DNA from 2 places in the Staphylococcus sp. Ze2 genome. Region 1 is predicted to be linked to the other one. Evidence: a T-box and tRNA genes for the amino acid it is inferred to sense, from the RefSeq annotation. Region 1 holds a T-box; the other holds one or more tRNA genes.

Region 1 (3,444 bases):
GCGTATGTGCTAATTCTGGTTTAGCATTTTTATCACGTTTAAAACGAATATTTGAACGACGTGCTTGGAAATCAGTAATATTTGAACAAGAACTTATTTCTTTATATTCATTATAGCTTGGCAACCAAACTTCTAAATCATAAGTTTTACTTGAACCAAAACCAATATCACCTGTACATAAAATAACACGGCGATACGGTAAGCCTAATTCTTCTAAAATTGCTTCTGCATGCTCAGTCATCTCATCTAAAGCCTGCCATGAATCTTCTGGCTTTTCAAAACGAACCATTTCCACTTTATCGAATTGATGTAAACGGATAAGACCTCTCGTATCACGACCAGCTGATCCCGCTTCACTACGATAGCACGCTGATTGGGCAGTGAATTTAGCTGGCAATTCATCTGGTCCGATAATTTCGTTACGGTAATAATTTGTCAGTGGTACCTCTGCAGTTGGTATAGTATATAGTCCTTCTTTTTCAACTTTAAACAAGTCTTCTTCAAACTTAGGTAATTGACCAGTACCATACATTGAATCAGCGTTAACTAATTGTGGTACCATCATTTCTGCATAACCATGTTGCGTTGTATGTTTCGTAATCATATAGTTCATCAATGCTCTTTCTAATTGTGCACCTTCGCCTGTTAAGAAGACGAATCTAGCTCCAGATACTTTAGCTGCACGTTCAAAATTAACCATTTTTAATTCTTCTACTAAATCCCAATGCGCTTTTTCTTCAAAATCAAAAGTTCTTGGTGTCCCCCAACGTTTAACTTCTACATTATCTTCGTCTGTAGCTCCTTCAGGCACATCATCATGAATAATATTTGGAATACGTGATAATTTATCATTAAGATTCACATCAACTTGATTAAGTGTGTCATCTAAAACTTTAATTTCATCACCAAGTTTACGCATTGCTGCGATTGCATCATCAGCATCTTCTTTATTGCGTTTCTTCTGAGCAATTTCACCACTAACTTTATTACGTTCAGCTTTCATTTCTTCAGCTTTACTAATTAACTGACGACGCTGTTCATCTAATTCTAGCACTTCATCTACTACTGTATCTTCCATACCGCGCTTAGCTACTTTTTCTTTAACGAAATCAGGGTCATTACGAAATAACTTAATATCTAACATAACTTCATCCATCCTTTCAATTTTAAAAATTTGGGATAAACACGCAAAAAAGACCACATCCCTCTACAAGGGACGTGGTCTACGTGTTGCCACCCTATTTAACAGTCTAAAATAATTAGACTGCACTCTCACAAAAATAACGGTTAAATCCGGTTGTTCACTTATAGTAGGTAGATTCACATTAACTTTGGCTACCTGTTCACACTCCACACAGGCTCTCTGAAACCGAAAAATTAATACTACTTATCCTACGAACAATAATTTATTAAGTTAAATTAAATATAGCAAATAACATCATTTTTTTCAAGAGTGATAGTATTTATGTCGCTTATATCTCGTCCATATAAGCAACATCGCGTAAATATTGTGATACTGCTTCAATATCTTTATGAAATTGTCTATCTTCTGTGATAGATGGCACAATATGACGTAGTTCTTGATACTTTTCATACGTCTTAGGTGATAACTTATCAATGTCTTTATATTCTACGGCTTGCAGAGCAATGATTGTTTCAATAGCCAATACACGACGAGCATTTTCGATCATTTGATAACCATGTCTTGAAGCTATAGTCCCCATGGAAACATGATCTTCTTGATTAGCAGAAGACGGTATAGAATCCACACTTGCTGGATGCGCGAGTGTTTTATTTTCTGAAACAAGACTTGCTGCAGCATACTGCATAATCATTGCACCACTTTGTAATCCAGGTTGAGGACTTAAAAAGGCAGGTAGCCCATTATTTAATTGAGGATTTACCAAGCGCTCTAGGCGTCGCTCTGAAACGTTCGCTAATTCACTTACACCTAGTTTTAAAAAGTCTAAGGCAAACGCTATAGGTTGACCATGGAAATTCCCTCCTGAGATAACAAGTGTTTCATCATCTTCATCAAATATAAGTGGGTTATCATTTGCAGCATTCATTTCAAACTCTAATTTTTCCTTTACATAATTGAATACTTGGAAGCTAGCACCATGAATTTGAGGTATACAGCGCAAAGTATATGCATCTTGTACACGTATTTCACCTTGAGTAGTGGTCAATTCTGAACCTTCCAACCAATCTAACATTCTCGCCGCAACATCTATTTGTTCTTGGAAATTACGAACTTTATGTACCTTTTCATTATAGGCATCTGTAATACCATTTAAAGCTTGATGTGTAAGGGAGGCAATCCATTCCGCCTGATAACCTAAGTCTTCCGCTTCAATATAATTAATAACACCTTGAGCAGTCATGGCTTGTGTACCATTAATCAACGCAAGACCTTCTTTGGCTTGTAACTCTAATGCTTTGTGATTTAACTGATTTAAGACATACCGGCTGTCTACTTCTTCACCTTTATAAAAGACATTTCCTTCTCCTATTAGGGCCAAAGCCAAGTGCGATAGTGGCGCTAAATCACCAGAAGCACCTAATGAACCTTGTTGCGGAATAACAGGTATAATTCTTTGATTGATGTAATAAACTAGTTGTTTTACTAAATCTATGGTTGCACCAGAATGCCCTTTTAATAATGTATTCAATCTTAACACCATCATCACTAATGCCACTTCTTCTGAAAATGGTTTACCTATACCACATGCATGTGAACGAATTAAATTGACTTGTAATTGGTTGTATTCTCCTTCGTCTATACGTACATCACTAAATAAACCAAAGCCGGTTGTAATTCCATAAATTGTTTCTTTATTCTCTATAATATCTTCTACTGTTTGGCGACTCTTTTTCACACGTTCAAACGCATCCTCCGTAACTTCTACTTTATCTTCTCTATTTAAAAACTGTTTAATATCATTAATTGTTAACGTTTCTCCATTAAGTTGTAATGTCATTTCCCCATCTCCTTGTTTAGTAATTTTTTCTAATTATTTTGAGTATACGCTTACATTTTTACCCAAACAATAGCTTAACCAATATCCGTAACATGGTATTAAATTACTGTTTTAATGGGATAAAGCTATAATAAAAATAAGTTTATTAAAATTAATAATTTCTTAACGCTTTTAACTATTGACTAATAGGACAACCAGGTATAATATTTCTTATTGTATTTATAATTCCTATTACGAAAACAAAGGAAAAGTAACTGAAATACAAATAATTCTGCAATTGTTATAATCACTAATAAAAGCAGAACCATTATAATATGTTATCCAGTTAATTTTCTTTATTAAAATACAGAAATTTACACACATTTAGTAATTTAAGAAGGGGGTTTCAATATGGAAACTTTATCATCTGTAAGCATCCCAAAACGTAAAGATGAAACACATAAAGGCGATTATGGAAGAATTC
Region 2 (3,444 bases), 290 kb from region 1:
ATGGATTGCGGTACACCATTCTGTCAAACAGGAGAACCATTTGGTAGAGAAACCATTGGTTGTCCTATAGGTAATTATATTCCAGAATGGAACGACCTTGTTTATAGACAAGATTTCAAAACTGCCTATGAACGATTGAACGAAACGAATAATTTCCCTGAATTTACAGGGCGTGTTTGTCCAGCACCTTGTGAGCAATCTTGTGTTATGAAGATTAATCGTGAATCAGTTGCTATTAAAGGAATTGAAAGAACCATTATAGATGAAGCTTTTGAAAATGGTTGGGTAAAGCCGACGGTACCAGAGCATCGTAAAGATGAATCAGTGGCTATAGTCGGCAGTGGCCCAGCTGGTTTAACTGCTGCGGATGAACTAAATAAATTAGGATACAACGTAACAGTATACGAGCGTGCACACGAAGCTGGTGGTTTGTTGATGTATGGTATACCTAATATGAAATTAGATAAAGATGTAGTACGTCGCCGAATAAAAGTAATGGAAGAATCTGGTATACATTTTGAAACGGATACAGAAATTGGCGTGGATATTAGCAAAGAAACGCTTAATGAGCAATATGATGCAATTATTTTATGTACCGGTTCACAAAATGCAAGAGATTTACCTTTAGAAGGGCGTATGGGATCAGGCATTCACTTTGCGATGGATTATTTAACAGAACAAGGACAATATTTAAATGGTGAAATCGAAGAACCATCTATTTCTGCTGAAGGTAAAAATGTGGTCGTAATCGGGGCAGGAGATACAGGGGCAGACTGTGTCGCTACTGCATTGCGTGAGGATTGTAAATCAATCGTACAATTTAATAAATACACAAAACAACCAGAAGAAATTGAATTTGATGAGAACACGTATTGGCCGTTGGCAATGCCTGTGTTTAAAATGGATTATGCGCATAAGGAATATCAATCACGTTTTGGTTTTGAGCCGCGTGCTTATGGTGTGCAAACAATGCGCTATGATGTGGATAGAATTGGTAATGTCAAAGGTGTCTATACACAAATTCTCGAAGAAACTGATGAAGGTATGGTAGTTGTAGATGGTACTGAGCGTCATTGGCCAGCGGATTTAGTACTGCTGTCAATTGGCTTTGTAGGTACTGAAACAACGGTCCCACATGCCTTTGATATTCAAACAGAACGCAATAAAATTGTAGCTGATAATAAAGATTTTAGAACAAACCAACCACACATATTCGCTGCAGGCGATGCCAGAAGAGGGCAAAGCTTAGTTGTATGGGCGATACAAGAGGGTAGAGCGGTAGCAGATTCTGTAGATTCTTATTTAAAGGAAAAAACATTAGTGTAACTTTGTAATTTCGATTGACTTTTACAAATGGCTATAATATGATGAGTACTGTGTTTGGAGGAATACCCAAGTTCGGCTGAAGGGATCGGTCTTGAAAACCGACAGGGGCTTAACGGCTCGCGGGGGTTCGAATCCCTCTTCCTCCGCCATTATATTTTTAAAACCAAGACTAATGAATAGATGAGGCAAGTATTCAATCTCGTATTGAATACTTGTCTTTTTTTGATGTGCTTTTTACAAATGGCTATATTATATATAGTAAGGTGTTTAGAGAATTGTACTTATCAGTGTTTGCTAAATAAATATGGTATTTTGTTTAAGAAAAATAGTTGTTGGTTCTATGAACATCGTTAGATTGCTGCTTCTCAATTTTAATAATGCAGTTTGTTATAGGTGTAGGTGATGAGGTGAAGGTTTTGCGTTATTATTATGAAAGCCTTTACAAAACTTGTCTAGACAAGTTATAATTTCTATAATGTTAAAAGTATAAGGGAGTGGATCATCATGGCCGTTAAAAAGAAAGATGTGCAAGATATAGTCGAAGCTGTTGGGGGCAAAGATAATTTGGACACGGCAACGCACTGTGTTACACGTTTGAGACTTGTCTTGAAAGACGATGATAAAGTGGACAAAGACCGATTGAGTGAAAACGATTTAGTCAAAGGCCAGTTCAAAGCGGATAACCAATATCAAATCGTTATTGGACCGGGGACGGTAGATGAAGTCTATAAGCAACTGATAGCAGAAACAGGGATTAGTGAATCATCTAAAGATGACGCTAAGGCGGCGGCAGCTAAGAAGGGCAATCCTATTCAAAGATTGATTAAATTACTTGGGGATATATTTATACCAATCTTGCCAGCTATCGTAACTGCTGGTTTGCTTATGGGAATTAATAACTTGCTCACAATGGAAGATTTATTTGGACCAAAGCCACTTGTTGAACAATTTCCGCAATTAGGCGATATTTCAAACATTATTAACGTTATCGCTAGTACAGCTTTCATATTCTTACCGGCATTGATTGGTTGGAGTAGTATGCGTGTATTCGGAGGAAGTCAAATACTTGGTTTAGTGTTAGGTTTGATTTTGATGAATCCACAGCTTGTTTCGCAGTATGACATTGCAAAAGGTAATATTCCGACGTGGGACATTTTTGGTTTAGAAATTAAGCAACTGAATTATCAAGGGCAAGTGCTACCGATTTTGCTTGCAGCATATGTTTTAGCTCAAATTGAAAAATTCTTAAATAAACATGTTCATGATTCAATTAAAATGTTAGTCGTTGGCCCAATTGCATTACTAATAACAGGTTTCTTAGCATTTATTGTTATTGGTCCTGTAGCGTTATGGCTAGGTACCGGTATAACAAATGGTGTAACGTTTATCTTTGAGCATGCTGGTTGGTTAGGCGGCGCTATTTATGGTTTATTATACGCACCGCTTGTTATTACTGGATTGCATCATATGTTCTTGGCTGTTGATTTCCAACTTATGGGTAGTGAACTTGGGGGAACATACTTATGGCCGATTTTGGCGATATCTAATATTTGTCAGGGGTCAGCCGCATTCGGTGCTTGGTTCGTCTATAGAAGACGTAAAATGGGCAAAGAACAAGGTTTGGCAATGACTTCTGGTGTTTCAGGTTTCTTAGGAGTGACGGAACCAGCATTGTTTGGTGTCAATTTACCATTGAAATACCCATTTATTGCAGCGATATCGACGTCTTGTGTGTTAGGAGCGATCATTGGTGCGACGCGCGTACTTGGTAGTGTTGGCGTCGGTGGTGTTCCTGCTTTCATCTCAATTAAAAGCGAGTACTGGGGCATCTATCTTGTGTGTAGCTTATTGGCGATCGTGGTTCCGGCAATTCTAACGGTATTCTTGTCAAAATTCAGTAAAGATAAAGCGAAAGAAATGGTAGAAGAATAAGCGTTCTAGAGCAATACAACTAAACTCGCTAAAAAGCATTAGCGAGTTTTTCTTCTTTAAATAATTTGAGTAAAGGTGGTAATTCCATGAGTCAAAGTGATTGGAGAAAGTCAGTAGTTTATCAAATATATCCGAAATCATTTAATGATACGACAGGTAATGGTGAAGGTGATTTGCAAGGGATTA

What was found. A T-box is a leader RNA that pairs with one kind of tRNA and senses whether it is charged. The one in region 1 lies ahead of serS (serine--tRNA ligase), so its partner is inferred to be a tRNA-Ser.
Region 2: it has a tRNA-Ser gene. The T-box ahead of serS (serine--tRNA ligase) is inferred to sense a tRNA for this amino acid. The anticodon was not compared.

What each region holds. Positions count from the first base shown of each region.
Region 1 is NZ_CP183486.1:308,565-312,008, reverse strand. It holds gene serS (serine--tRNA ligase) at 1-1,144, opposite strand, end outside; T-box leader at 1,210-1,410, opposite strand; gene hutH (histidine ammonia-lyase) at 1,473-2,981, opposite strand; gene ACM591_RS01240 (NAD(P)H-hydrate dehydratase) at 3,372-3,444, shown strand, end outside.
Region 2 is NZ_CP183486.1:16,870-20,313, reverse strand. It holds gene ACM591_RS00080 (glutamate synthase subunit beta) at 1-1,326, shown strand, start outside; tRNA gene ACM591_RS00075 (tRNA-Ser) at 1,383-1,475, shown strand; gene treP (PTS system trehalose-specific EIIBC component) at 1,831-3,258, shown strand; gene treC (alpha,alpha-phosphotrehalase) at 3,345-3,444, shown strand, end outside.